Regions from separate parts of the Streptomyces sp. NPDC093225 genome, predicted to be linked through region 2. Evidence: riboswitches for the same ligand, from Rfam matches in the RefSeq annotation. Region 2 holds a riboswitch; the other holds the start of a gene.
What was found. Region 2 has a riboswitch for glycine ahead of gcvP (aminomethyl-transferring glycine dehydrogenase). Riboswitches for the same ligand answer to the same signal wherever they lie in the genome.
Positions count from the first base shown of each region.

Region 1 (15,025 bases), on a different contig from region 2:
CGCCCGGGACGAAGTTCACGTAGTAGTGCAGGACCGCGGGCAGGACGCCGGCGGCGCCGTTCGTGGGGGCGGTCACGACCCGGCCGCCCGCCGCGTTCTCCTCGTTGACCGCCATCGCGTAGATCGTGGTCCACTCGCTGCGGTGCAGCAGCGGGTCGCCCTCGGTGCGCAGCTGGCGCGCGGTGGACGCGGCCCGGCGCTTGACGCGCAGGCCGCCCGGCAGGATGCCCTCGCGGGACATGCCGCGGGCCACGCAGGCCTGCATGACGCGCCAGATCTCCAGCAGGCCCTCGCGGATCTCCTCCTCGGTCCGCCAGGCCTTCTCGTTCTCCAGCATCAGGGAGGAGATCGACAGGCCGGTCTCGCGGGTCAGGCGGAGCATCTCGTCACCGCTGCGGAAGGGGTACTTCAGCACGGTGTCGTCGAGCTTGATCCGGTCCTCGCCGACCGCGTCCTCGTCCACGACGAAGCCGCCGCCGACGGAGTAGTAGGTCTTCTCCAGGAGCGGTGCGCCGGCCTCGTCGTACGCGAAGAGGGTCATGCCGTTGGCGTGGTACGGCAGCGACCGGCGGCGGTGCAGGATCAGCTGGTTCGGCTCGTCGAAGGCGATCTCGTGCACGTTCCCTATCTCCGCGCCCAGCAGGCGCAGCCGGCCGGTCTGGCGGATCCGCTCGACCTCGTCGTCGGCCTTCTCGACGTCGACCGTGCGCGGGGAGTAGCCCTCCAGGCCCAGGAGCACGGCCTTCGGCGTGCCGTGGCCGTGGCCGGTGGCGCCGAGGGAGCCGAAGAGCTCGGCGCGCACGGACGCGGTCTGCGCGAGGACGCCGTCCTTCTTCAGGCGGTTCACGAACATCCTGGCCGCCCGCATCGGGCCGACCGTGTGGGAGGAGGACGGACCGATGCCGATGGAGAAGAGGTCGAACACGGAGATGGCCACGGGTCGGACTCCTTTGTCTGCTCGTGGAGGGCAGGAGATGGGGATGTGTGCGGATTTTGTCCGACAGACGAGCCTAACCCGCCGAGGTGAACGTCTCGGCCGCCGGAACGGTCGCGGACGGGGCCGTCAGGCGTCGGGTGTGGTGCAGGTCACGCGGCCGGCGGGGCCGGTGGACCGGAGGCGGGTCCCGATGGTCACGGGAGGTGCCGCGGTGTTCACGGGAGGTGTCGTGGTGTTGGGGGGAGGTTTCACATGTTCGCGGGTTCACGGGCTCAGGGGAGGGGGCTCGGCGCCACGGGGCGCGTGACCCCGGCGGTCACCCGAGAGGATCCCGAGGGTCACCGGAGAGGACCTCGGCGATCACCGGAGAGCGTCCCGGCGAGCACCGGGAGGCCCCGGCCGGTCACCGCCCGTAGGGCCCCCGCGGTCATGGGAAGGGCCCGGCCGTGTGGGTCACGGCCGGGCCCGACTCGTCCACCGATCTGCTTACAGCGAGGGGTACAGCGGGTGCTTCGCGGCCAGGGCCGAGACCCGGGCCTTGAGGGCGTCCCCGTCGAACTCCGGCTTCAGCGCCTCGGCGATGATGTCGGCGACCTCGGAGAAGTCCTCGGCCTGGAAGCCGCGGGTGGCCAGCGCCGGCGTACCGATGCGCAGGCCCGAGGTGACCATCGGCGGGCGCGGGTCGTTCGGGATCGCGTTCCGGTTGACCGTGATGCCGACCTCGTGGAGGCGGTCCTCGGCCTGCTGGCCGTCGAGCTCCGAGTTGCGCAGGTCGACGAGGACCAGGTGCACGTCGGTGCCGCCGGTGAGCACGTCCACGCCCACCTTCTTGACGTCGTCCTGGACCAGGCGCTCGGCGATGATCTTCGCGCCGGCCAGGGTGCGCTCCTGGCGCTCCTTGAACTCGGGCGAGGCGGCGACCTTGAAGGACACGGCCTTCGCCGCGATCACGTGCTCCAGCGGACCACCCTGCTGGCCCGGGAAGACCGCGGAGTTGATCTTCTTGGCCAGCTCCTGCGTCGACAGGATCACGCCACCGCGCGGACCGCCGAGGGTCTTGTGCGTGGTGGTGGTGACGACGTGGGCGTGCGGCACCGGGTTCGGGTGCAGACCCGCGGCGACCAGGCCCGCGAAGTGGGCCATGTCGACCATCAGGTACGCGCCGACCTCGTCCGCGATCCGGCGGAACGCGGCGAAGTCCAGCTGGCGCGGGTACGCCGACCAGCCGGCCACGATCAGCTGCGGCTTCGACTCCTTGGCCAGGCGCTCGACCTCGGCCATGTCGACCTGGCCGTCCTCGCCGACGTGGTACGGGACCACGTTGTAGAGCTTGCCGGAGAAGTTGATCTTCATGCCGTGGGTCAGGTGACCGCCGTGGGCCAGGTTCAGGCCCATGATCGTGTCACCCGGCTTGAGCAGCGCGAACATCGCGGCGGCGTTGGCCTGCGCGCCGGAGTGCGGCTGCACGTTCGCGGCCTCGGCACCGAACAGCGCCTTGATGCGGTCGATCGCGATCTGCTCGACCACGTCGACGTGCTCGCAGCCGCCGTAGTAGCGGCGGCCCGGGTAGCCCTCGGCGTACTTGTTGGTGAGGACGGAGCCCTGGGCCTCCATGACCGCGACCGGAGCGAAGTTCTCCGAGGCGATCATCTCGAGGGTGGACTGCTGGCGGTGGAGCTCGGCGTCGACGGCGGCGGCGACGTCCGGGTCCAGCTCGTGGAGCGGGGTGTTCAGAAGCGACATCGTGGATCCCTCGCGTGTGGGGTCAGCCGGCGTTGAAGGCGGTGTACTCGTCGGCGGAGAGCAGGTCGGCGGGCTCCTCGGCGACGCGGACCTTGAACAGCCAGCCACCCTCGAACGGGGCGGTGTTGACCAGGGCCGGGTCGTCGACGACGTCCTGGTTGGCCTCGACGACCTCACCGGTGACGGGGGAGTACAGGTCGCTGACGGACTTCGTGGACTCGAGCTCGCCGCAGGTCTCGCCCGCGGTCACCGTGTCGCCGACCTCGGGGAGCTGGGCGTAGACGACGTCACCGAGCGCGTTGGCCGCGAACTCCGTGATGCCGACCGTCGCGACGCCGTCCACGGCGGCCGACAGCCACTCGTGCTCCTTGCTGTAACGCAGCTGCTGGGGGTTGCTCATGACCTGATTCTCCTGGATGCGGGGTACTGCTGATGAACGGATGTCTTGGAGTCTGAGACGAGCGGTGACGAGGATCCCGGGGCGGGAACCGTCACTTCTGCCGCTTGTAGAACGGCAGCGCCACGACCTCGTACGCCTCATGCGTACCGCGAATGTCCACGCCGACGCCGGAGGTGCCGGGCTCCGCGTGCGCCGCGTCGACGTACGCCATCGCGATCGGCTTGCCCAGCGTCGGGGACGGGGCGCCCGAGGTGACCTCGCCGATGACCTCGCCGGCGGCGACGACCGGGAAGCCGGCGCGCGGGACGCGGCGGCCCTCGGCGATCAGGCCGACCAGCTTGCGCGGCGGGTTGGTGGCGGCGCGCTCGGCGGCGGCCTCGAGGGCGGCGCGGCCCACGAAGTCGCCCTCCTTCTCGAACTTCACGACCCGGCCGAGGCCCGCGTCGAACGGGGTCAGCGACGTCGTCAGCTCGTGCCCGTACAGCGGCATGCCCGCCTCCAGGCGCAGCGTGTCGCGGCAGGACAGGCCGGCCGGCACCAGGCCCGCGGCCTCGCCGGCCTTGGTCAGGGCCTCCCACAGCTCGACGGCGTGCTCGGGCTTCACGAAGAGCTCGAAGCCGTCCTCGCCGGTGTAGCCGGTGCGGGCGATCAGGGCCGGGACACCGGCGACGGTGCCGGGCAGGCCCGCGTAGTACTTCAGGTTGTCCAGATCGGCGTCCGTCAGGGACTTCACGATGCCGGGGGAGGTCGGGCCCTGCACGGCGATCAGCGCGTACGCGTCGCGGTCGTCGCGGACCTCGGCGTCGAAGCCGGCGGCGCGCTCGGTGAGGGCGTCGAGGACGACCTGGGCGTTGGAGGCGTTGGCGACGACCATGTACTCCGTCTCGCCGAGGCGGTAGACGATCAGGTCGTCGAGGATGCCGCCGTCCTCCTGGCAGATCATCGTGTAGCGGGCGCGGCCGACGCCGACGGTGGAGATGTTGCCGACCAGGGCGTAGTCGAGGACCTTCACGGCCTCGGGGCCGAGGACGGTGATCTCACCCATGTGGGAGAGGTCGAACAGGCCGGCCTTGGTGCGCACCGCGTTGTGCTCGTCGCGCTCGCTGGCGTACCGCAGCGGCATGTCCCAGCCCGCGAAGTCGGTCATCGTGGCACCGAGGGAGCGGTGCACGGCGTCGAGGGCGGTCAGACGGGGGGTGTTCGTCATAGGGGTGGCTCCCAGGGCAGGCCCGCGTGAGTGACTGAAGGACGATCCTCCAGCAGCTGAAGGACATTCCTCCCCATCTGTCATCGGAACCTGAGAGGTTCGTCACGACCGCACGCGCGTACGAACGGCTACGCGCCGGGTTGCGGAGGTGACTTGCACCTTGGGTGGAGCCGGCGGTGGTGGACCGTCGTGCCCGCTTTTCAGATGTGCCTCGCCCGCGCGGTAACTGGGCCTGAGAGATTCAAGGGAGGGTCTTGCTCCTTCGGCGTCCGGTACGCCGCCCTCGACCGAGGGCGTGCCCGGAACTCTCCCGCGCGGATTCAAGCGGCCGGTATGCAGTTTGCGCGCACATCATTGCACGCGTTTGCGACGAACGGGGGGTCGGGCCCGAAAGCGGTCGGAGGGCGGGACGAAACGACCGGGGATACCGGAACCACGGAGGGGGGCATTACCGTCTCTTTACACTCGACGGGCATGTGACCTGCGTGACCCGACTGGGGGAGGCGAGCACTGTGCGGATCTTCGGAGCGGTGACTGGAACCGCGGGGCCGGCACCGACCGGGCCCGGCGGCCTGCCCGTCCCCGTGCCCCTCGGGGGTGCCCAGGACCTCGTGCCCGGCGGGGGCGCGGTCCCGACCCAGCCGCGCCGCCGGCGCCGCGGGGCTCCGGACGGGCCGGGGGCCCCGGACGCCCGGCCGGCCCGCCTGCGGCTCGCCACCACCGTCCGGGCGGTGGACCCCGCCCTACGGCAGGGCGCCCCGTGGGTGACCGACCTGCGGGGGCGGGAGGACGAGTCGCCCGGCCCGGAGCGGCTGGAGTTCGCGGCCGGCGACCTGGTGGTGGTCTCCGGGCTCCCCGGCGGCGGCAAGTCCACCCTGATCAAGAGGACCGCCCCCGGCCGGGTCGTCGACTCGCAGGACGCCCGGGAGCGCTGGCAGCGCCGGATGCCCGCCCGGCTGCCGTACGCGGGCTACCGCCCGCTGGTCCGCATCGCGCACTACGCGGGGCTGTGGCGGGTGCTGCGCTCCGGCGAGAGCGTGGTCGTCCACGACTGCGGATCGCAGCCGTGGGTGCGCCGGAGCCTGGCACGGGCCGCCCGGCGCCGCGGCCGCTCCCTGCACCTGGTCCTGCTCGACGCGAGCCCCGAGGAGGCGCTGTCCGGGCAGCTGGCACGCGGCCGCGGCGTCACGGGCTACGCCTTCACCCGGCACCGCCGCACGGTCGCCCGCCTCCTGTCCGCCGCGGAGCAGGGCACCCCGCCGCCCGGCTGCGCCTCCGTCACCCTCCTGGACCGCCGGGCCGCCACCCGCCTCACCTCCCTGTCCTTCACGGCGCCCGCCCCCCGACCCGGGCCCGCCGGATAGTCCGGAGACCCACCCCCACGGCCCACCGGTCAGCCGAAGCCCCGGGCCCACGAAGTCGAGAGAGCGCCGTCCCGTGGTGTGTGGGGGAGGCGCTTGAGCCGGTCGGGCAGGCTGGTCCGGAGGCAGGCCCGGGCCAGGGGTGGCCGAAGGCCAGGGCGAAGCCCCGAAGCCCCAGGGGTGGGCCTGCCGCAGGGCCTGCAGGCCGTACCGGGTCAAGCACCGAGGGGACCCACACACCACGGGACGGCCCCGAAGCCACGCCACCCCCACCTCCACCCCCTTCCCAACGCCCTCACCCCCCACCCCCCACCCGGGGTGTGGCGTAGGCGCTGTCCGCCCCCGGCGGTAGGGTCGGCGGCAGCGCACGCGCGGGGGAGAGGAACCGGCAGGGTGGACATGTACGGCACGCAGGGCTACGAGACCGCCGGTGACGGCTGGCCCGCGAACGAGCTCGAGGAGACCCTCGCCGCCTCCCTCGGCAACCCCGCGGCCGGCGGCCGCATCCTCGAGGTGCTCGGCCGCAGCCAGGTCTGGATCCCGCTCCCCGAGGGCGGCGGACCCGACAGCCCGGGCCTCGACCTGCCCACGCTGGAGCTCGACGGCGCCCCGTACGTGCCGGTGTACACCTCGCAGGCGCAGTTCGCCCGCGGCGCCGGCGACCGGATGGCGTGCGCCGTCGCCCCGGCCGTGGAGTTCGCCCGCGGCCTCCCCCCGCAGCTCGGCATCGCCGTCAACCCCGACGCCGCGATCGGCGTGCCCCTGCCGCCCACCGCGGTGGCCGAACTGTGCCGGACCGGCCGCACCGCCCTCGACGGCCCCGCCACGGGCGGCCGGGTCCGGCTCTTCGAGCCGGACTGGCAGGAGGACCCGGTCGACTTCCTGACCGTCGCGGCGGACGAGTTCCGGGCCACCGGCGTGGTCGCCTCGGCCCGCCGCTGCCTGGCCAGCATCGAGGGCGGCGAGCCGGTGATGTTCGTCGGCGTGCAGTTCCTGAACTGGGAACTCGCCGACAGCAACGCGCCCATGGAGGCCCTCGGACGGGCCCTGGCCCGGGTCAGTCCGCCCTGGCCGGTGAACCTGCTGCTGCTCGACGTGGCGCAGGACCCGGTCGGCGACTTCATGCTGCAGCGCGTGCGGCCGTTCTACGTGCCCTAGTCGGCCGTAAGCTGGTTTCATTTCCCGGCCGCACGCGCGCGGCCGGATTCGCGTGACGAACGGGCGGACGAAGAGGGGTATCCGGGTGAGTGCGTCAGGCACGGCCGCGGCGGGTCAGGTCGAGCACATGCTGCGCCAGGTGACGCCCGGGCGCTACGACAGCTACGAGACGCTGCTGCTGGCCCTCGCCGAGGGCCGGCTCTGGATGCTGCTCTGGCACGGGCAGCCCGGTTCTCCGGACGCCCAGTACGGCGCCATGGAGGTGGACGGCGTCCACTACGTGCCCTGCGTGACCTCCCCGGAGGAGCTCGCGGCGAGCGGGTGGAACCGGGCCTACGAGGTCGTGTCCGGCTGGGAGGTGGCCCGCACCCTCTATCCGGACCGATGGGGCATCTGGCTCAATCCGCACGCTCCGGGCGGCGGCCTCGGCATCCCGTGGGCCGACCTGCGCCGGATCGCGACGGGGCTGGACCGGATGCCGGCCGGACCGCTGCGGATCTCCGAACCCGCCATCGAGCTGCCGCAGTTCTACGCGCTGCTCACCCAGCACGCGCACCGCACCACCGCGGTCCGCTCGCTGCGCCGGGCCTGGGTGCAGCCCGCGCTCGGGACGCCGTACCTGGCCATCGGGCTGGAGCTGTACGACTCGTCGGCCCCGGCCGTCGAGTCGGTGCGCGCGATGATGCGGCACGCGGTCCCGGCCGTACCGGACGGACTGCCCGTCTCGACGGTCGCGCTCGCCGACGAGCACGACCCGGTCGCGATGTGGCTGCGCGCCCAGGCGCGACCTTTCTACGACCGCGAGGCGCACGCCCCGGCGTACTGACCCGCGTACTGACCCGCGCGCCGGCCCGAGTTCCGCGTACAGGCGCTCACGAGCGCCCCCACCCCGCGCCCGCGCCCCACCCAGTCCCCGAGCGCCCCCGCCCCGCGCTCCCGCGCCCCCACCCCTCGTCCGAAATCCGAGACGACCGTCCCATCGGCCGCACCGACCCGCTTCGGTGCGGCCTTTGTCGTATGTCCGACCTGCCCCGATGCATCCGCCCAAGAACTGCTCATCAAGAGGTAGTTGGGCCCGATGTCCGATCCGCGTGGTACGGGTGGTGTTGAACCGCTGAGCCGCGCGCCCGGTCCGGATAACGGAAGACATCAAGCCACATCACGGTTGCGCATCACATCCCTGCCGGGTCTGGCGGGTGATCGCGGCGCCGTTGAAGACTCCCCCCCACGAAGAGCTGACCGGCCCCCCGGCCACCGACTCTTCACGTGCACGTCAGCCACTTGTTTCCGGCCAACCACGCGCACCCGCACCGCATCGCACAGCACTGCCGAGCACCACCGCCCCGGCCGCCACGTCGGCCACAGGGCAAAGCACCGCACGCACAGCAACGCAAATCCGAGCACTCGCTCCACCAGCGACACCGCGACACCGATGTGAACCAAGCCGCTACAGCGGCGGGCATGGGCCGGCCACCCGTCGGCCGAGAGGGGTCCCCTAAAACGATGACGGCACCACTGCACGACACAGCCGCGGACGAGATAGCCGCCGTCGCCGCCGAAGTCCCTGCCAAGGCCATCGAGGGTCGTTCGCCCGGCAAGATCGCGTGGATGCGCCTCAAGCGCGACAAGATCGCGCTCACCGGCGGGTTCATCGTGATCGCCCTGATCCTGGTCGCCATCTTCGCCCCGCAGATCGTGAGTCTGCTGGGCCACCCGCCGAACGAGTTCCACGAGGACCTCATCGATCCCGACCTGAGCATCCCCAAGGGGGACTGGGGCGGCATCAGTTCGGACTACCTGCTCGGCGTCGAGCCCATCAACGGCCGGGACGTCTTCAGCCGGATCGTGTACGGCTCCCGCATCTCGCTCCTGGTGGCCTTCCTCGCGGCCTTCGTCTCCGTGGTCATCGGCTCGATCCTGGGCGCCCTGGCCGGCTTCCTCGGCGGTTGGGTGGACGCGGTCATCAGCCGCGTGATGGACCTGCTGCTGGCCTTCCCGCAGCTGCTGTTCACCATCGCCCTGGTCTCCGTGGTCCCCAACGAGCTGTGGGGCCTGAGCGGCACCGGCGTGCGCATGGGCGTCCTGATCGTGGTCATCGGCTTCTTCGGCTGGCCGTACATCGGCCGCATCGTGCGCGGCCAGACCATCTCGCTGCGCGAGCGCGAGTACGTCGAGGCCGCCCGCTCCCTGGGTGCGGGCCGCGGCTACATCCTCTTCAAGGAGATGCTGCCGAACCTGGTGGCCCCGATCCTCGTCTACACGACGCTGATCATCCCCACGAACATCCTCACCGAGGCCGCCCTCAGCTTCCTGGGCGCCGGCGTCAAGCCCCCCACCGCTTCCTGGGGAAAGATGCTCTCCGACGCCATCAGCACGTACCAGGCGGACCCCATGTACATGGTGGTCCCCGGTCTCGCGATCTTCCTTACCGTCCTTGCGTTCAACCTCTTCGGGGACGGGCTGCGTGACGCACTCGACCCCAAGGGCAGCTGAACCGTTTCACCTGATTCACCTGAATCCATTCCTGGAGGTTGGAACACCGTGATCCGCAGAAAGCAGGCAGTCGCGATCGCCGCCGTGGCGGCCGCCCTGTCCCTCACCGCCACCGCGTGCGGCGGCGGCAAGGACGGCGACAACGGCAAGGACAACGCGGGTGCCGCGTTCAACGCCGCGACCAAGGGCATGGTCAACGTGTCCGACAAGAAGGGCGGCGAGCTCAAGCTCTGGTCGCCCCAGGACGTCGACTACCTCGACCCGGCGCGCGCCTACTACGGCTTCGTCTGGAACATGCAGCGCATGTACATCCGCCAGCTGCTCGCGTACGACAGCAAGCCGGGCGCCGCGGGCACCAAGCTCGTCCCGGACCTCGCCGAGGCCCTGCCGGTCCTGAGCAACGGCGGCAAGACCTACACGCTGAAGCTCAAGGACGGCGTGAAGTTCGAGGACGGCACGCCGATCACCTCGAAGGACATCAAGTACGGCATCGAGCGCGTCTTCGCCCAGGACGTCCTGTCCGGCGGCCCGACGTACCTGATCGACATCCTCGACCAGGGCCAGAAGTACACGGGTCCCTACAAGGACAAGGACCCCAACAAGATGGGTCTGAAGTCCGTCCAGACCCCGGACGACAAGACCATCGTCTTCAACCTGGCGAAGCCCAACTCGGACTTCTCCTACCTGCTGGCGATGCCGTCCTCCTCCCCGGTCCCGGCCGCCAAGGACACCGGCGCCAAGTACACCAACCAGCCGGTCGCCACCGGCCCGTACAAGGTGACCTCCTTCACCGCGGGCAAGGGCGCCACCTTCGAGCGCAACCCGAACTGGGACCCGAAGACCGACACGATCCGCAAGGGTCTGCCGGACAAGGTCTCCTTCACGGTGACCACCAACCCGGAGGACATGGACCAGCGCCTGCTCAACGGTGACATCGACCTCGCGGTCGACGGCACCGGCGTGCAGACCGCGGCCCGCATCAAGATCCTCCAGGACCCGAAGCTGAAGAAGAACGCGGACAACCCGTTCACGGGCTACATCCGCTACTTCGCCTTCCCGCAGACGGTCAAGCCGTTCGACAACATCGAGTGCCGCAAGGCCGTCATCTACGCGGCCGACCCGACCTCGCTGCAGACCGGCCGCGGCGGCCCGACCTCGGGCGACCTCGGCGCGAACATGCTGCCGCCCGGCATCCCCGGCGCCGACAAGTCGTACGACCCGTACGGCCTGACCGGCGGCAAGCCGCAGGAGGCGAAGGCCAAGGAGGCCCTGGCCAAGTGCGGCCAGCCGAACGGCTTCAAGACCACGATCGCGGTCCGCAACAACCGCGCCGCCGAGGTCAAGACCGCCGAGTCCCTGCAGGCCGCGCTGAAGAAGGTCGGCATCGACGCCGCCATCGACCAGTACGACGGCAAGCTCTCCTCCTCCACGATCGGCTCGCCCGAGAACGTGAAGAAGAAGGGCTACGGCATCATCGTCATGGGCTGGGGCGCCGACTACAACTCCGGCTCGGGCTTCCTGCAGCCGCTGGTCGACGGCTCGTTCATCCTGCCGAACGGCAACAACAACTACACGATGATCAACGACACGGAGATCAACGGCCTGTTCGACAAGGCCGCTGACGCCGCGACCCCCGAGGCCGCCGCTCCGTTCTACACGGACATCAACAAGAAGGTCATGGAGAAGGCGCTCTACCTGCCGATCAACTTCGACAAGGCCTTCGTGTACCACAACCCCCGCCTGACGAACGTCTACTTCAACGACTCGATGGGCAAGATCGACCTCGCCACCGTGGGCGTCGAAAAGTAACAGCAGCAGGACATGTGCCTTCACCCCACATGCGCTAGTTCGAAGGGCAGGTGAAGGCCGCAGGCGGCGGCTGCCGTCCCCACAAGGGGCGGCAGCCGCCCGCCCAGGCGGCCGACTGCAGTGCTCGTCTACCTCATCCGGCGGCTGTTCAACGTCGTCGCAACGCTGCTGGTGGTCTCCGCGGTCACCTTCGGCATCTTCTTCGCGGTGCCGAAACTCACCGGCAGCGACCCGGCGCTCATGTACGCCGGTCGGGAGACCAACGAAACCGCTCTTCAGGGCATCCGCGTGAAGATGGGCTTCGACAAGTCCATCCCCGAGCAGTACGGACTGTTCCTCAAGGGCATCGTCGCCGGCCGTGACTACAACCAGGGCACGGACGTCACGCACTGCCCGGCCCCCTGCTTCGGCTACTCCTTCAAGGCGGAGCAGCCGGTCTGGGAGATGATGCTCGACCGCATCCCGGTCACGCTCTCCCTCGCCAGCGGCGCCGTGGTCCTCTGGGTCTTCGGCGGCGTCTTCACCGGCGTCGTCTCGGCGCTACGAAGAGGCACCATCTGGGATCGGGCGACGATGATCACGGCCCTGGCCGGCGTCTCGCTCCCGATCTACTTCACCGGCCTGCTGGCCACCTCGGTGTTCGTCTACTCCCTGGAGTGGCTGGACGCCAGCAACTACGCACCACTGGCGGAGGATCCGGCGGCCTGGTTCAACAGCATGATCCTCCCGTGGGTGACGCTGGCGTTCCTCTTCGCCGCGACCTACGCCCGGATCACCCGCGCGACCATGCTGGAGGTCCTCGGCGAGGACTACATCCGCACGGCCCGCGCGAAGGGCCTCAAGGAGAACGTGGTCATCGGCAAGCACGCCCTGCGTTCCACCCTGACGCCCGTCATCACCCTCGTCGGCCTCGACCTCGGCGGCCTCCTCGGCGGCGCCGTGCTCACCGAGACGACGTTCAACTTCCAGGGCCTCGGCACCGCCGCGGTCGGCGCCATCGGCGCCGGTGACCTGCCCGTCATCATGGGCGTCACCCTCATCGCGGCCTTCTTCGTCGTCATGGCGAACCTGATCGTGGACATCCTGTACTCCGTCGTCGACCCGCGCGTGAGGCTGACGTGACCGAGACCAACCAGCACGACGAAGGCGCCCCCGCCGTGGGGACCGCCACCGGTCCGGTCGGGATCCCCGAGCAGTCCGGCCCGCGGCCCGAGGCCTTCCTCTCGGTGCGCAACCTCAAGGTGCACTTCCCGACCGACGACGGCCTGGTCAAGTCCGTCGACGGCGTCAGCTTCGACCTGGAGCGCGGCAAGACCCTCGGCATCGTGGGCGAGTCCGGCTCCGGCAAGTCGGTCAGCTCGCTGGCGATCATGGGCCTGCACCGCACCGGCCACAGCCGCAACCGCCCGAAGATCGAGGGCGAGATCTGGCTGGACGGCCAGGAGCTGATCCGCGCCGACGCCGACGACGTCCGCCGGCTGCGCGGCCAGAAGATGGCCATGGTCTTCCAGGACCCGCTGTCGGCGATGCACCCGTACTACTCGGTCGGCCACCAGATCGTCGAGGCGTATCGCACCCACAACTCCGTCGACAAGAAGACCGCGCGCAAGCGCGCGATCGAGATGCTCGACCGGGTCGGCATCCCCGAGCCGGGCAAGCGCGTGGACGCGTACCCGCACGAGTTCTCCGGCGGCATGCGCCAGCGCGCCATGATCGCCATGGGTCTGGTCAACAACCCCGAGCTGCTCATCGCGGACGAGCCGACCACCGCCCTCGACGTGACCGTCCAGGCGCAGATCCTCGACCTGATCCGGGACCTGCAGAAGGAGTTCGGCTCCGCGGTCATCATGATCACGCACGACCTCGGCGTGGTCGCCGAGATGGCCGACGACATCCTCGTGATGTACGGCGGCCGGTGCGTCGAGCGCGGCTCGGCCGAGAAGGTCTTCTACGAGCCCAGGCACCCGTACACCTGGGGCCTGCTCGGCTCCATGCCGCGCGTGGACCGGGAGCAGACCGAGCGCCTCATCCCGGTCAAGGGCTCGCCGCCGAGCCTGATCAACCTCCCGAGCGGCTGCGCCTTCAACCCGCGCTGCCCGTACGCCGACATCCCCAAGGACGGGATCACCCGCACCGTGCGGCCCGAACTGACGGATGGCGGGGGCAAGCACTGGTCCGCCTGCCACATGTCGCAGGAGGAGCGGACCCGGATCTGGACCGAAGAGATTGCGCCGAAGCTGTGACCGACATGAAGAAGACGGACGCGGCCGACGTCGAGAAGAAGGACGCCGCGGCCAAGAAGGGGCCCCTCGTCCCCGCGCAGGCCACCGGCTCCCCCGAGCCGCTCCTGCGGGTCTCCGGCCTGACCAAGCACTTCCCCATCAACAAGGGGCTGCTGCGCCGCCAGGTCGGTGCGGTCAAGGCCGTCGACGGCATCGACTTCGAGGTCTACCCCGGTGAGACCCTCGGCGTGGTCGGCGAGTCCGGCTGCGGCAAGTCGACCATGGGCCGGCTGATCACCCGGCTGCTGGAGCCCACCGGCGGCAAGGTCGAGTTCGAGGGCAAGGACATCACGCACCTCGGCGTCTCGGCCATGCGCCCGATGCGCCGCGACGTGCAGATGATCTTCCAGGACCCGTACGGCTCGCTGAACCCGCGCCACACGGTCGGCACCATCATCAGCGCCCCCTTCAAGCTGCAGGGCGTCGAGCCCGAGGGCGGCCTGAAGGCCGAGGTCCAGCGGCTGCTGTCGCTGGTGGGCCTCAACCCCGAGCACTACAACCGCTACCCGCACGAGTTCTCCGGCGGCCAGCGCCAGCGCATCGGCATCGCCCGCGCGCTCGCGCTCAAGCCGAAGCTCGTGGTGGCGGACGAGCCGGTCTCGGCGCTCGACGTGTCGATCCAGGCCCAGGTGGTCAACCTGCTGGACGACCTCCAGGACGAGCTCGGGCTCACGTACGTGATCATCGCGCACGACCTGTCGGTCATCCGGCACGTCTCGGACCGCATCGCCGTGATGTACCTCGGCAAGATCGTCGAGCTGGCGGACCGCACGTCGCTCTACGACTCCCCGATGCACCCGTACACCAAGGCCCTGCTGTCGGCCGTACCGGTGCCGGACCCGAAGCGGCGCGGTCAGAACTCCGGGCGCATCCTGCTCAAGGGCGACGTGCCCTCGCCGATCTCGCCGCCGAGCGGCTGCCGCTTCCACACGCGGTGCTGGAAGGCGACGCAGATCTGCAAGACCGCGGAGCCGCCGCTGCTGGCGCTCAAGACCGGTCACCAGGTCGCGTGCCACCACCCCGAGAACGCGCCGGACCAGGCGCCGGGGGACGCGGCCCTGCCCGAGGGCGGTCCGGCGGACGCGTCGGGGTCGCCGGTCGAGAAGACCGACGGCTGAGGTCGTAGCGGCCGAGAAGGCCGACGACCGAGGTCGAGAAGTACCCGTCGCGGGCGGGTCGGGGTTCTCCCCGGCCCGCCCGTGACCGTTTGCGACCGATTCTGACTGCACAATGTTTCGGTGCTGCACAACCTGTTCACCCCGACCGCCCTCCACTCCCTCGACCTGGTCGGCATCTTCGTCTTCGCCCTCGCGGGCGCGCTCCTCGCGGTGCGCAAGAACTTCGACGTCTTCGGCATCGCGATGCTGGCCGAGGTCACCGCCCTGGGCGGCGGGCTGTTCCGCGACCTGATCATCGGAGCGGTGCCCCCGGCCGCGTTCACGGACTTCGGCTACTTCGTCACGCCGCTCGTCGCCGCCGCGATCGTGTTCTTCCTGCACCCCGAGGTGGCCCGGATCAACCGGTCGATCAACGTGCTCGACGCGGCGGGCCTCGGCCTGTTCTGCGTCACCGGGACGACCAAGGCGTACGAGTACGGACTCGGCCTCACCCAGTCCGCCGCGCTCGGCCTCGCGA
Region 1 is NZ_JBIVNX010000026.1:62,615-77,639, forward strand. It holds gene ACIQCH_RS23180 (L-serine ammonia-lyase) at 1-937, opposite strand, end outside; gene glyA (serine hydroxymethyltransferase) at 1,424-2,680, opposite strand; gene gcvH (glycine cleavage system protein GcvH) at 2,703-3,080, opposite strand; gene gcvT (glycine cleavage system aminomethyltransferase GcvT) at 3,172-4,287, opposite strand; glycine riboswitch at 4,498-4,610, opposite strand; gene ACIQCH_RS23200 (AAA family ATPase) at 4,899-5,651, shown strand; gene ACIQCH_RS23205 (enhanced serine sensitivity protein SseB) at 6,048-6,806, shown strand; gene ACIQCH_RS23210 (enhanced serine sensitivity protein SseB C-terminal domain-containing protein) at 6,892-7,632, shown strand; gene ACIQCH_RS23215 (ABC transporter permease) at 8,310-9,299, shown strand; gene ACIQCH_RS23220 (ABC transporter substrate-binding protein) at 9,348-11,108, shown strand; gene ACIQCH_RS23225 (ABC transporter permease) at 11,229-12,230, shown strand; gene ACIQCH_RS23230 (ABC transporter ATP-binding protein) at 12,266-13,351, shown strand; gene ACIQCH_RS23235 (ABC transporter ATP-binding protein) at 13,357-14,508, shown strand; gene ACIQCH_RS23240 (trimeric intracellular cation channel family protein) at 14,629-15,025, shown strand, end outside.
Region 1: linked by a shared signal. The riboswitch ahead of gcvT (glycine cleavage system aminomethyltransferase GcvT) and the one ahead of gcvP (aminomethyl-transferring glycine dehydrogenase) in region 2 are both predicted to bind glycine.

Region 2 (15,025 bases):
CAGGTCCTAGGGTTGCTGTGTGAACGAGCTCGACGTTGTGGGTGTCCGGGTGGAAATGCCCTCCAACCAGCCGATCGTGCTCCTGCGCGAGGTGGGAGGCGACCGGTACCTTCCCATCTGGATCGGTCCCGGCGAGGCGACCGCGATCGCCTTCGCCCAGCAGGGGATGGCCCCTGCCCGGCCGCTGACCCACGACCTGTTCAAGGACGTGCTGGAGGCACTGGGCGAGGAGCTCAGCGAGGTGCGGATCACCGACCTGCGCGAGGGCGTCTTCTACGCGGAGCTCGTCTTCGCCAGCGGCGTGGAGGTCAGCGCCCGTCCCTCGGACGCGATAGCGCTCGCGCTGCGCACCGGGACGCCGATCTACGGCAGTGACGGCGTGCTGGACGACGCGGGCATCGCGATCCCGGACGAGCAGGAGGACGAGGTGGAGAAGTTCCGCGAGTTCCTCGACCAGATCTCGCCCGAGGACTTCGGCACCGGCAGTCAGTGAGGCGCGGGGCGTCGGTACGCTCCGTGCCGTCTGCCCCGTATTGTCCGTCCGGTTTCGACCGGTCCGGCTCGGCCCGTTCCCCGATGGTTTCCCAAGGCATTCGAGTAGCCTTTCCCCGCGAAGGGGTACGGGAAACCACTCTCAGGGTGATTATCACTCGGCGTGCCGAGTGTGGCGATCGTTGACGCACCCCGGGTGACTGCCTACCGTCGAGATGGCAGGTCAAGGACGGAGGGTCGGCGTGAGAACGAGCGGCGACGGTACGACCGGGGGCATCCCCGCGCGTAGTCCGGGGGAGAGCGGGCCGTACCCGCTCCACGGTGGTGTGATCGGTGCCGCCCGGCGGCAGCCGGAGCCCGCCGGTACGCCCGGCGCAGGGCCTTCCGAGGAGATCGGCTACCGGGGACCCACGGCCTGTGCCGCGGCCGGCATCACGTACCGGCAGCTCGACTACTGGGCCCGGACCGGGCTGGTGGAGCCGAGCGTGCGGCCCGCCTACGGCTCGGGCACCCAGCGCCTGTACAGCTTCCGCGACGTCGTCGTCCTGAAGATCGTCAAGCGCTTCCTGGACACCGGTGTGGCGCTGCAGAACATCCGTACGGCCGTCCAGCACCTGCGGGACCGGGGCTTCTCCGACCTGGAGCGGATGACGCTCATGAGCGACGGGGCCACGGTGTACGAGTGCACCTCCCCGGACGAGGTCGTGGACCTGCTCCAGGGCGGGCAGGGCATCTTCGGCATCGCCGTGGGCGTGGTGTGGCGGGACGTGGAGCACGCCCTGTCGCAACTGCACGGCGAGCGCGTGGACACCGGCGAGACGCTGGTCGGCCACAACCCGACCGACGAGCTGGCGCGGCGCCGCAACAGCAGGGCGGTCTGAGGGCGCCGCGGCGGGGGAGCGCCCCCGCCGCGCGAGAACCGGTTCGGCTCGGACGTGCGTGCGAGCCGTTGTCAGTGGCGTGAGGCAGCATCAGGGTCGTGAGAGCCGCGCCGACCATCCTGCACCTGGACATGGACGCCTTCTTCGCCGCCGCAGAGCAGGCGGCCAAGCCGAGCCTGCGCGGAAAGCCCGTGATCGTCGGCGGACTCGGCCCGCGCGGGGTGGTGGCGACCGCCTCCTACGAGGCGCGGCGGTTCGGGGTCCACTCGGCCATGCCGATGGCGCAGGCCCGGCGCCTGTGTCCGAACGGGGCCTACCTCGTGCCGCGCTTCTCCCTGTACCGAACCGTCAGCGAACAGGTGATGGAGCTGCTGCGCGGGCTGTCGCCCCTGGTGGAGCCGCTGAGCCTGGACGAGGCGTTCGTGGACCTGGAAGCCGGTGGGGCGGCCTTCGACGAGGCCTCGGCGCGCGCGGCCGGTCGGCGGCTGCGGGCGGACATCCGGGCGGTGACCGGGCTGAGCGGGTCGGTCGGGCTGGCCGGCTCCAAGATGCTGGCCAAGATCGCCTCTGAGGAGGCCAAGCCGGACGGCCTGGTGCTGATCCCCGTGGGCGCCGAGCGGGAGCTCCTGGCGCCGATGCCGGTCCGCACGCTGCCGGGCGTGGGTCCGGCCACCGGGGAGCACCTGCGCCGGGCCGGGATGACCACCATCGGCGAACTCGCCGAGGCCGGCGAGGACGAGCTCGTACGGCTGCTCGGGCGGGCGCACGGGGTGGGGCTGTACCGGATGGCCCTCGGCCGGGACGACCGGGCCGTGGTGGCCGAGCGGGACGCGAAGTCGGTCTCGGTCGAGGACACCTTCGACGTCGACCTGCACGACCGGGTCCGCATCCAGTACGAGGTCCAGCGGCTGGCCGACCGCTGCGTGCAGCGGCTGCGCGGCTCGGGGCACTCGGGACGCACGATCGTGCTGAAGGTGCGGAGGTTCGACTTCTCCACGCTGACGCGCTCGGAGACGCTGCGCGGGCCCACGGACGATCCGGCGGTGGTGCGGGAGGCCGCGGCGCGGCTGCTGGAGGCGGTGGACACGACGGGGGGCGTGCGGCTCCTCGGCGTGGGCGTGTCCGGCCTGGCGGACTACACCCAGGAGGACCTGTTCGCGCAGGCGGCGGGGGCGGAGTCCGCGGAGTCGGGTGCGTCCGGTGGCCCTGGTGGGTCCTACGGGCCCGGCGGGGCGGGTCCGGCCGGGGCGGCGGGGGCCGGTGGCGGCCCCGGCGGTGCCGAGGGGTCGGACGGGCCCGCTCGGCCGGACGGGGCCGGCGGGGGCGCCGGGGCCCTCGGCGCGGCCGAGGGTGGCGGCGCGGGGCGGCCCGGGGCGGAAGGGGCCCGTCCGGGCCCGCCGGCGGGTCCGGGAGCGCCGGGGAGCGAGGTCCCGGTGGCGGAGGCCGGGGGTGCGCCGGAGCGTCGCTGGGCCGCCGGCAGTGACGTCCGTCACGCGGTGTACGGGGCCGGGTGGGTGCAGGGCAGCGGGGTCGGCCGGGTGACCGTCCGCTTCGAGGAGCCGGGCTCGCGGGTGCCGGGGCGGGTGCGGACCTTCAGGGTCGACGACCCGGACCTGGAGCCCTCCGACCCGCTGCCGCTGGTCGATCCGGAAGCCGCCGCGCGGGCCGCGGCCGAGGCGGCCGCCCACGCGGCGACGTTCCGGGCGCCGGGTGCGGCGTAGGGCGGTCCCCGGCTCGGGTCCCCGGCCGGGGGCGGCGCGGGAGTCGTGCCGCCCGATCGTCGGCCGGGCGTCAGGAGCCGTTGTCGTTGGCCAGGTGGCCGAAGTCACGGTCCGGGGGCGGGGCGATCTCGCCGGGGAGTCGGACGTCCAGGCCGTAGTGGTGGTAGAGCTGGAGTTCCTGCTCCGGGGAGAGGTGGCGGCCGACGCCGAAGTCGGGGGCGTCCTTGATCAGGGAGCGGTCGAAGGGCACGCGGAGCGCGTCCCCGACGACTTCGCTGGGCTCCAGGGGGACGAAGGCGTCCCGCCCGAAGAGGCCGGTGCGCACGGCGGCCCACTCCGGTTCCCCGGTCGCGTCGTCGAGGTAGACCTCGTCGACCGTGCCGATCTTGGTGCCGTTGATGTCGAACGCCTTGCGGCCGATCAGGCTGCGCGGATCGATATCGGTCTGCACGGTCCCTCCACGTGGTCGCAACTGCTCCGTAATGACTACAAAAGTGCATATTCGGAGAGGGGGCCACTCGAGGGAGTCCCGGGAACCTCGCTGGTAGTCTGGTTTCCGGCTGCTGACCCCGCGCGGGAGAGTCCTCCGAGTGAGTTAGGCGGAGGCGCCGAAGGAGCAAATCCTCCCCGGAATCTCTCAGGCAGACGTACCGCACGGACGAGGCCACTCTGGAAAGCAGGGCGGGCGTCGGACGGTCACGATCCGGAACCCCTCCTCACCGACGGTGAAAGCCGGCGTGCCCTCGGGCCCGCCGGTGAAGCTCTCAGGTTGAGATGACAGAGGGGGAGGCCGTCCGGGTGCCCGCGCCGTGGTACCCCTCGCAGGTCGTCAGACCAGGAGGCCTCCGCCCATGACCGCCCCCCGTATCCCGCTCTCCCAGCTCGAGCGCGGCATCCCCTTCGAGCAGCGCCACATCGGCCCTGACTCCGAGGCCCAGGCCAAGATGCTCGCCCAGGTCGGCTACGGCTCGCTCGACGAGCTCACCGCGGCCGCGGTGCCCGACGTGATCAAGAGCGCGGAGGCCCTGAACCTCCCCGAGGCCCGCACCGAGGCCGAGGTGCTCGCCGAGCTGCGCTCCCTCGCCGCCCGCAACGAGGTCCTCGCCCCGATGATCGGCCTCGGCTACTACGGCACGTTCACCCCGCCGGTGATCCTGCGCAACGTCATGGAGAACCCGAGCTGGTACACGGCCTACACGCCGTACCAGCCCGAGATCTCCCAGGGCCGGCTCGAGGCCCTGATCAACTTCCAGACCGTGGTCGCCGACCTGACGGGCCTGCCGACCTCCGGCGCCTCCCTGCTCGACGAGGGCACCGCGGCCGCCGAGGCCATGTCCCTCTCGCGCCGCGTCGGCAAGGTCAAGAACGGCGTGTACGTCGTGGACGCCGACGCGCTGCCGCAGACCGTCGCCGTCATCGAGACCCGCGCCGAGCCGACCGGTGTCGAGGTCGTCGTCGCCGACCTGTCCGCGGGCATCCCGGCCGACATCGTCGAGCGCGGTGTCTTCGGCGTCCTGATCCAGTACCCGGGTGCCTCGGGTGCGGTCCGCGACATCAAGCCGGTCATCGACCAGGCCCACGAGCTCGGCGCGATCGTCACCGTCGCCGCCGACCTGCTCGCCCTGACCCTGCTGGCCTCGCCGGGCTCCCTCGGCGCGGACATCGCCGTCGGCACCACCCAGCGCTTCGGCGTGCCGATGGGCTTCGGCGGCCCGCACGCCGGCTACATGGCCGTCCAGGACAAGCACGCCCGCTCGCTGCCCGGCCGCCTCGTCGGCGTCTCGGTCGACGCGGACGGCAACAAGGCCTACCGCCTCGCCCTGCAGACCCGCGAGCAGCACATCCGCCGCGAGAAGGCCACCAGCAACATCTGCACCGCGCAGGTGCTGCTGGCCGTCATGGCCGGCATGTACGCCGTCTACCACGGCCCCGACGGCCTGAAGCAGATCGCGCAGCGGACCCACCGCTACGCCACCGTGCTGGCCGCCGGCCTGACGGCCGGCGGGGTCGAGCTGGTCCACGCCGCCTACTTCGACACGCTGACCGCCCGCGTCCCCGGCCGCGCCGCCGAGGTCGTCGCCGCGGCCCGCCGGGGCGGGGTCAACCTGCACCTCGTCGACGCGGACCACGTCTCGATCTCCTGCGACGAGACCACCCTGCGCGCCCACGTCGAGGCCGTCTGGGCCGCCTTCGGCGTCACCGCCGACATCGAGGCCCTCGACGCCTCCGCCGCGGACACGCTGCCCGAGGCGCTGCTGCGCACCGACGCGTACCTGACCCACCCGGTCTTCCACCAGCACCGCTCCGAGACCCAGATGCTGCGCTACCTGCGCAAGCTGGCGGACAAGGACTACGCGCTGGACCGCGGCATGATCCCGCTGGGCTCCTGCACCATGAAGCTCAACGCGACCACCGAGATGGAGTCGGTGACCTGGCCCGAGTTCGGCCAGCTCCACCCCTTCGCCCCGGTCGACCAGGTCCAGGGCTTCCTCACGCTCATCCACGAGCTGGAGGAACGTCTCTGCGAGGTCACCGGCTACGACAGCGTCTCGCTCCAGCCCAACGCCGGTTCCCAGGGCGAGCTGGCCGGCCTGCTGGCCGTCCGCGCCTACCACCGCGCCAACGGCGACGAGCAGCGCACCATCTGCCTCATCCCGTCCTCCGCGCACGGCACCAACGCCGCCTCCGCGGTCATGGCCGGCATGAAGGTGGTCGTCGTCAAGACCGCCGACGACGGTGAGGTCGACGCCGCCGACCTGCGCGCCAAGATCGAGCAGCACCGCGACGAGCTCGCCGTGCTGATGATCACCTACCCGTCCACGCACGGTGTGTTCGAGGAGCACGTCGCCGAGATCTGCGGCCTGGTGCACGACGCCGGCGGCCAGGTGTACGTCGACGGCGCCAACCTCAACGCCCTGGTCGGCCTCGCCAAGCCGGGCCACTTCGGCGGCGACGTCTCGCACCTGAACCTGCACAAGACCTTCTGCATCCCGCACGGCGGCGGCGGCCCGGGCGTCGGCCCGGTCGCGGTCCGGTCCCACCTGGCCCCGTACCTGCCGAACCACCCGCTGCAGCCCACCGCCGGTCCGGAGACCGGTGTCGGCCCGATCTCGGCCGCCCCGTGGGGCTCCGCCGGCATCCTGCCGATCTCGTGGTCGTACGTGCGCCTCATGGGCGGCGAGGGCCTCAAGCGCGCCACCCAGGTGGCGGTGCTCGGCGCCAACTACATCGCCAAGCGCCTGGAGCCGCACTACCCGGTGCTCTACACGGGTCCCGGCGACCTGGTCGCGCACGAGTGCATCATCGACCTGCGCCCGCTCTCCAAGGAGACCGGCGTCAGCGTCGACGACATCGCCAAGCGCCTGATCGACTACGGCTTCCACGCCCCGACCATGTCGTTCCCGGTCGCCGGCACGCTGATGATCGAGCCCACCGAGTCCGAGGACCTCGGCGAGATCGACCGCTTCTGCGACGCGATGATCTCCATCCGCGGCGAGATCGAGCGGGTCGCCGGCGGCGAGTGGCCGGCCGACGACAACCCGCTCCACAACGCCCCGCACACCGCGGCGGCGCTGGGCGGCGAGTGGAACCACCCGTACACCCGCGACGAGGCGGTCTTCCCGGCAGGCGTGACGGCCACCGAGAAGTACTGGCCGCCGGTGCGCCGCATCGACGGCGCCTTCGGCGACCGCAACCTGGTCTGCTCCTGCCCGCCCCTGGACGAGTACGACAACTGACCGGGTGACGGTCCGCACGGCTGACCGATAGTCGCGGAAGGGGCCGGTCCGGAGGAGTGATCCTCCGGACCGGCCCCTTCCGCGTGCCGTCGCGGGCCCGCTGCCGTGCCGGGCCCCCGCCCCGCCGCGTCAGGCCGCCTTGGCCACCTGGGTCGAGGCCAGCGGGCGGTGCGGTGCGATGATCTGGCCGTCCGGCAGCAGCTCACCGGTGTCCTCGAAGACGAGGACGCCGTTGCACAGCAGGCTCCACCCCTGCTCCGGGTGGTGCGCCACGGGCTGGGCGGCCTCCCGGTCGGCGGAGTCGGCTGAAGGGCAGGGTGGCTGGTGCTGGCACATGGATGCGTTCTTTCGCTGCGGAGTGGTGAGTGTCGTCCTGCGGCTGGAATCGGTGTTCATGGCCGCCCCCCGTCAATCGTTCGGTCAGTTCCCCAGTAGGGGTCTTCCCGCCAGAGCGGGAGCAGGACCCCAGTCTTGCCCCACGGCGGTCGGTCCGCAGGGATTTCCTGGCAGCTGTCCTCACTGATTGATGACGCATCACCCTTGCGGGCGGTTCAGCCCAACTACCCTGCCTCTTCGGATGGTTCGTGCCTGGCCGGGACGGACTAGTCCGAATGGCGCAGGCGGATCAGGCAGGAGTGGCCAGAACCGGTGGTGCGAGCCGATGAGTCAGTACGGGCAGGAGTTCGGACACCGGATGCGGACGGTACGCCGCGATCCCCGGCGGCGCCGGCGCGAGCGGAACCAGCAGGTCCGCGGCCGCCGGCAGACCCGCCGCCGGGTCCGCGCCCACGGCCCCGTGCAGCCACAACGTCAACATGTACAGCTCCGGAACGGACAGCAGTCGGGGCTGGTACGGGGCGCCCACCGACTCCGCCTGCCGCAGGGCGCGTTCGGTGGCGGCCACGTACGGGCCCTCGAAGAAGTGGGAGAAGGCCCACCCGTCGGGGGTGAGCCGGGTGTCCGCCGCGGCCACGTACCGGTCGCCGCCGCGGATCAGGAACCGCCAGCCCGTCAGCCGTGTGCGCGGCGGCCGCCCGCCGGAAGCCCGATGCGAGAGGTTCAGCCGGTCGAGCACGTGCACCGGCAGCGGGAGTTCGGGCGTGAGCGGGCCCTCGAAGGCGCGCAGGGCCGGCGTGTGCGCCTCGTGGACCGCGGTCGGGGAACCGAGTGCCGCGATAACGCTGCGCAGGGCGGCGGCGGGGGCCGTGGAAACATGCAGCGGCATGGTGGGGTCGCCTCTCGCAAGGAGGGAGGTGGAACGGGCAGGTGCGGACGGCGCTGTCGCATTCTGGGGCCAGAGGGGGGCAGTGGGGCAATGGCCGCGCGCCAACTCTCTGCCTCGTTTGCGGAGTTTATACGACATGTGTTCACGTGGTGTTTCGGCCGGTTGTCCTCCCCATTGCCGTAGGGATGGCCACCGGTCACCGCGCTGCTTTCCATACCGTGTACTCACGCGTTTCGCTCGCTGACCTCGGAGGTTACCGCAGCGCCGGCCGGGTTGGAAAGCGCCGCCCGCCGAAGGCAGCACATACTAAAGGAAATTGCGGAATGCCACGGCCTGCTGTCACATGCCGCGAGAACGTGCCGACGCGCCGGTTCGGCCAAACCGGCGCACGCTCCCCGCCACCGGCCCGCCCGTCCGCGTTATCGATCACCGCGCCGGGGCATCATCGACCGTAACGCGTGCGCCCGGGGCCCTGGGCGCGCCCACTCCAGGAGGGACGCTTCGATGGGGGAGAAGGTCGTGGCAGGCGGATTCGACCTGTCCGATCGGCAACGGTATCGGAGGAAGCTCCACGAGTGCCTCGAGGGACTGGAGCGACTTCTGGCGGAGAAGCGGTTCGATCGGCCAAAGAATCTCATGGGGCTGGAGATCGAGCTGAATCTGGCGGGTTCCGACGGACTCCCGCGCATGATGAATGCACAGGTGCTCGACCGAATAGCGAGCACTGATTTCCAAACGGAACTCGGCATGTTCAACCTGGAGGTGAACATCGTCCCGCACCGGCTCGCCGGGCGGGTATTCGACCAGCTCACCGAAGAGCTGAGCACCGGACTGGGCTACGCCCACCGAATGGCCGCCGAGATCGACGCCGGCGTCGTGATGGTCGGGATCCTGCCGACCATCGCCCATGCCGACGTGGTCGCCGCCAACCTGTCCGACGTCGACCGCTACTCGCTCCTCAACGAGCAGATCCTCATGCTGCGCGGCGAGGACTTCATCCTCGACATCGACGGGGTCGAGCGGCTGAGCTGCACCTCCGGCTCGATCGTGCCCGAAGCGGCCTGCACCTCCGTGCAGTTGCACCTCCAGGTCACCCCGGCCCGGTTCGCGGCGGTGTGGAACGCCGCCCAGTGCGTCACCGCCGCCCAGATCGCGGTGGGCGCGAACTCGCCCTTCCTGTTCGGCCGCGAGCTGTGGCGCGAGTCGAGGCCGCCGCTGTTCACCCAGGCCACCGACACGCGGCCGCCCGAACTCCAGGCCCAGGGCGTGCGGCCGCGCACCTGGTTCGGCGAGCGGTGGGTGGAGTCGGCGTACGAGCTCTTCGAGGAGAACGTACGGTTCTTCCCGGCCCTGCTGCCCATCTGCGACGAGGAGGAGCCGCTGCGGGTGCTCGCCGAGGGCGGGGTGCCCCGGCTCCAGGAGATGGTGCTGCACAACGGCACCGTCTACCGCTGGAACCGGCCGGTGTACGGGGTCGCCGACGGCAAGCCGCACCTGCGCGTCGAGAACCGGGTGCTGCCGGCCGGCCCCACCGTCGTCGACGTGGTCGCCAACGCCGCGTTCTACTACGGGCTGGTGCGCACCCTCGCCGAGGAGCCGCGCCCGGTGTGGACCCGGATGCCGTTCGCCGAGGCCGAGGCCAACTTCGACGCCGCCTGCCGGTACGGCATCGACGCGCGGCTGCGCTGGCCCCGCCGCGGCCGGGGCGGGGGCCTGGCGAGCGTACCCGCCGACCGGCTGGTCCTCGACGAGCTGCTGCCGATGGCCGCCGCCGGGCTCGACGCCTGGGGCATCGAGCCGGCCGACCGGGACCGCTACCTCGGCATCATCGAGGAGCGCTGCCGGCGCCGGGCCAACGGCGCGACCTGGCAGGTGGAGACGTACCACCGGGCCCGCTCCGCCGGGCTGGGCCGGGACGCCGCGCTCGCCGCGCTCACCCGTCGCTACGCCGAGCTCAGCCACCGCGGCGAGCCGGTGCACACCTGGCCGGTGGGGCCGGCGGACGACGACCTGCCGGCTCCGGCCGTGATCAGTCCCGCCCGACGGAAGTGACCGGGGTCCGTCCCGGGCCGGCGGTCGGGGTCAGCCGCGGCCGGCGGCGCTGATCGCCCGGAGGATGACCGTGTGGATCTGGGTGGGGTCGCTGACCCGGTAGGCGCCCCCACCCGTCGCGGCCGCGATCGGCCCGAGCTCGCCGAGGTCGGCGTCCGGGCCGATCGCCAGCGCGATCAGCGGCACCGGCCGGTCCCGGTCGGCCAGCTGCGCCAGCCGTGCGACCACGGCCGCGCGGGAGGGTGATCCGGGGTCCTCGTTGACCCCGTCCGTGAGGATCACCACCGCGTTGAACTTGCCGGGCGCGTACGAGTTCCGGGCCACCCGGTAGGCCGCCAGCGCGGTGTCGTACAGGCCGGTGGCGCCGTCCGGTTCGGGGGTCAGCCCGTTGAAGGCCGCCACCAGTCGCTGCTGCTGCGTCGAGCCGTCCTCGAACCGCTCGCCCAGCCGGCGCGTCGGCACCAACACCCGGTAGTCGCGCGGACCGTCGAGACGGGTGGCGAACTCCCACAGCCCCACCTCGTCCCGCGGGGTGAACGTGGCCAGGCCCTGCACCAGCGACTCACGGGTCACCCGCATGCGCGAGCGGTCGCCGTGCCCGGGCACCGCGGCGGCCATGGAACCGGAGGCGTCCACCACCGTGGTCAGCCGGGCGCTCTGCACGGTGATCGTCCACATCGCCAGCGCCGCCTGCACGTCCTTGCCGGTCGGCGGCTGCGCGAGGACCGCGCCGACCGGCTGCGCCGCGTCCCCGCCGGCCCGCTGGACCACGGCCGGGGCAGGGGCGGCGCGCCGGTCGCGGAAGCCCGCGCGGGCCAGGGCGGCGCGGGCGTCCTCGGCGCCCAGCAGCTGGAAGAAGCGCATCGCGGCCCGGTTCCCGTCCAGGTCGAGCCGCCGCTCGTCGACGAGCGTGTAGGGGTAGTCCAGCAGCGGTGCGCCGTCCGCGGCGTAGAACAGGCCCAGGTGGGAGCCCTTGCGGGCGGAGTTGTGCCGGTGGGCGGCCTGCTCGGAGAGGATCAGGGCCTGGTTGCGCCGGGGGTCGGAGCGCTCGGCGTCGGAGTCGTCGCGCGCCAGGGTGGCGGTCACCAGGGCGTCCGAGGCCGTGACGCGCTGGGCGAGCAGTTTGGCCGTGCCGGCGGCGACCACGTCCCCGTCCGGCCCCATGGCCTTGGCCGAGGCGGCGATCCGCCCGAGCGCCAACAGCGCCGTCGCGCTCCCGGTCGGGTCGGCGGCGCCGATCCGCAGGTCCGGGCCGCGCAGCCCGGCCGCGGCCAGTTCACCCCAGGTGTACGTCGACTTCGGCCAGCCCAGCACGCGGGCGGCGGTCGGCGCGGCGGCCAGCACGACGGGGGACGAGGCCACCGTTCCCACGCTCGCCACCGCGGTGGAGTCGGGCTCCATGCGGGTGCGCTCCACCCAGGCGCCGGAGTCCGGGATCCAGACGTCGTACGCCGGTTCGTGCCGGCCGGCACCGAGTTCGAGGGCCACGTCGCGGGACTCGCGGGCCGTCACGGTCACCGCCAGGCACCGGCCGTCCGAGGTCAGGTGCCGCGCCCGCGCCCGGTCGGCGGCCTCCCGCACGACGGGTGCGATCTCGGGGCTCGCGACCACCCGCAGCCGGACCGGGCGGTCGGCGCACGCGTCGCGGGAGAAGGGCAGCGCCCCCTGGGCGGCCGCCACGGCCACGGCGCCGGCGGCGAGGGCCAGCGCGGTGCCGATGACGACGGCGCGGCGGCGGGCGGACCGGCCGCGGGGCGCCTCGTCGCGGTCGGTGCGCATGTCGGGCAGGCTGTGACGTCCCATGCTGGTCGTGCCCCTCCGGGAACCCCTCGTGCGCCCGCGGGGTACCGGCCGGGCAGTATGGGGAGGCGCCCTCTCCCCGGGCAGCCCTCCCCGGCACGTACGGGCGATCTTCGTACACGCTGGCGAGACCCTAGCGGTGCGGCGGCGCGGAGGGAACGGGAACGTCGAATCGGAGTCAGTCGTGCGGGCAGAGCGGGGAACGGTGGTCGGATCTTTGCGTGACACGAGGCCTGAGCAGCGGATCCTCGCGTCGGAGACGCTGCTGGTGCTCGCGCTGTCGCTCGGTGCGAGCGCGCTCTCCGCGCTGATCAGCTTCATCGGATCGGTCACCAGGCCGGGCGGGCTCAAGGACCAGGCCGCCACGCTCAACGCCTCGCACGCCCCCGGTCGGCCCTGGCTCGACCTGGCCTGGCAGCTGTTCGGGATCGCCTCGGCGCTGGTGCCGGTGCTGCTCGTCGCCCACCTGCTGATGCGGGAGGGCGCGCCCGGGCTGCGGACCCTGGGCTTCGACCGCACCCGCCCGGGGTCGGACCTCGGGCGGGGCGCTCTGGTGGCGGCCGGGATCGGCAGCGCGGGGCTGGCCTTCTACCTGGCGGCGCGGGCGGCCGGGGGCAATCTGACCGTGGTGCCGGAGGCGCTGCCCGACGTGTGGTGGAAGTTCCCCGTGCTGATCCTGTCCGCCGTGCAGAACGCGGTGGTCGAGGAGGTCATCGTCCTCGGGTACCTGCTGCGGAGGCTGGGGCAGCTGGGCTGGTCCGCGCCGGCGGCGCTGGCCGCGAGCTCGGTGCTGCGCGGCTCGTACCACCTCTACCAGGGCATCGGCGGCCTCGTCGGCAACATGGTCATGGGCGTGGTGTTCGTGCTGCTCTACCGCCGGTGGGGGCGGGTGGGCCCCCTGGTGGTCGCGCACTCGCTCCTCGACATCGTGGCGTTCGTGGGGTACGCGCTGCTCGCGGGGCACGTGGGGTGGCTGCCCACGCGCTGACCGCCGTTCAGGGCGTCGCGAGCAGGTCGCCCTCCAGTACGGTCACCGCGCCGCCGGTCAGCAGGGTCCGCTCGCCGCGCAGCCGCACCCGTACCAGCCCCTGGCGGGCCCCGCCCTGCAGGCCGGTCAGGTCGGTCCGGCCCAGTCGGGCGGCCCAGAACGGGGCGAGGGCGGTGTGCGCGCTGCCGGTGACCGGGTCCTCGTCGATGCCCGCGGCCGGGAAGAACCCGCGCGAGACGAAGTCGTAGCCGTGCCCGGGGTCCTCGGCCGCCGCGGTGACGATCACCCCGCGCCGCGCGTACGCCCGCAGGGCCCCGAGGTCGGGGCGCACCTCGCGCACGGTCCGCTCGTCGCGCAGTTCGACGACCAGGTCCCCGATGTGCTCGGCCGTGTCGTGCACCGTGAGCACCTCGGTGCCGAGCGCGTCCGCGATGTCCTTCGGGGTGTCGACGGGCGTGAGGGAGGAGGTCGGGAAGTCCATCGTGTACGTGCCGTCGCCGGCCGCCTCCGCGGTCAGCAGCCCGCAGCGGGCCGTGAAGGTGACCGTGCCCCGGGCCCGGCCGGTGATGGCCAGCACGTGGGCGGCGGCCAGGGTGGCGTGGCCGCACATGTCGACCTCGACGGCCGGGGTGAACCAGCGCAGGGCCCAGCCGGCCGGGCCGCCGGGCGGGAGCGGGTGGACGAAGGCGGTCTCGGAGAGGTTCATCTCGGTGGCCACGCGCTGCAGCCAGGTGTCGTCGGGGAAGCCGTCGCCGTCCAGGACGAGGACGGCGGCGGGGTTGCCGGCGAAGGGCCGGTCGGTGAAGGCGTCGACGATTCGGATGCGCATGCGCTCGAACGTACGGGGGCGGGTGGGGGCTCCGACAAGGCCAATTCGGGGGAACTGGCCTGGTCGGGGCGCCGGCGGTCGGCCGGCGGTCACTCGTCGGTCAGTCGGCGATCAGGGGGAGGGCCGGGAAGGCGTGGTCCTCCCAGAGCAGCCGGGAGGCCTCTTCCGGGTACGCGGCGACGGCCGGATCCGCGTCGAGGAGCATGACCCGGCGCCGGTGCTCGTCGTACGCGGGCCAGCCGGGGTCGCCGTGCGCGGCGAACGCCGTCCACGCGGCGCGCATCCGGGCGGACAGGGCCTCCGCCTCGGGGGAGGGGTCCGGGCCGATCAGCAGGGCGGGCTCACCGCTGTGCAGGTTGCCGAAGACGAGCGGTACGTCGAGGCCGTGGCAGGCACCGAGGGCACCGCCCATGCCCGGGGCCGTCCAGGTCAGCTCGTAGGCGTGGACCCGGCCGCCGCCGGCGGCCTGCGCGCGGGCGAGGTGGAGGCTCGGCATGCGGAACAGCCAGTCGGCGTTGACCAGTTCCCAGAGCTCTTCGGGCCCGGCGGCCGGGAAGGACGTGCGGTAGCGGCGGGCGCCGTCCGGCCCGGGGGCGAGCAGGCGGAGGGCGGTCGCGGCCAGCTCCTCGGTGACCTCGCCGAGCAGGCCGTCGATCAGCGTGAACAGCCGGTGCTCGTCGCGGGTGTGGCCGACCAGCAGGTCGACGTCCCGGCCGGCGCCGTCGGCCAGTGCCTGCCACGGCGTGGCCGGCAGGACGTCTCCGTCGACGACGGGTGCGAAGGGGATCGGCCGGTGCGTGACCGGGCCCCACCGGTCCTCCCACTGCGCCATCTTCGCCGCGACCGCGTCGCCGGCGGCGGGCAGCTCGGACGGGGGTACGCGCGACAGGTCGGCCGCGGTGGGCCGCAGCCCGAGCTCGGCGGCGCAGGCGGCGGCGATGTCGGCGGCCAGCCCGGGCGTGAAGAACGTACCGGGCACGCTCTGGGCGACGGCCCGCCGGAACAGCCCGGCCGCGCGCGGTACGGCGGTCAGCGAGGCGACCGAGCCGGCGCCGGCGGACTGGCCGAAGAGGGTGACCCGGTCGGGATCGCCGCCGAACGCGCGGACGTTGTCGCGCACCCACTCCAGGGCGGCGACCTGGTCGAGCAGGCCCCGGTTGGCGGGGGCGTCGGCGAGGTGGGCGAAACCCTCCATGCCGAGCCGGTAGTTGAGGGTGACCACGACGGTGCCGGCCCCGGCCAGGACGGCCCCGTCGTACTCGGGCCGGCCGGCGTCCCCGATCACGTACCCGCCGCCGGG
Region 2 is NZ_JBIVNX010000012.1:163,480-178,504, reverse strand. It holds gene ACIQCH_RS14395 (bifunctional nuclease family protein) at 20-493, shown strand; gene ACIQCH_RS14390 (MerR family transcriptional regulator) at 735-1,373, shown strand; gene ACIQCH_RS14385 (DNA polymerase IV) at 1,472-3,094, shown strand; gene ACIQCH_RS14380 (PRC-barrel domain-containing protein) at 3,165-3,545, opposite strand; glycine riboswitch at 3,659-3,757, shown strand; gene gcvP (aminomethyl-transferring glycine dehydrogenase) at 3,946-6,831, shown strand; gene ACIQCH_RS14370 (DUF5999 family protein) at 6,961-7,167, opposite strand; gene ACIQCH_RS14365 (hypothetical protein) at 7,457-8,056, opposite strand; gene ACIQCH_RS14360 (glutamate--cysteine ligase) at 8,561-10,108, shown strand; gene ACIQCH_RS14355 (substrate-binding domain-containing protein) at 10,139-11,911, opposite strand; gene ACIQCH_RS14350 (CPBP family intramembrane glutamic endopeptidase) at 12,126-12,896, shown strand; gene ACIQCH_RS14345 (PhzF family phenazine biosynthesis protein) at 12,904-13,725, opposite strand; gene ACIQCH_RS14340 (carboxylesterase/lipase family protein) at 13,826-15,025, opposite strand, start outside.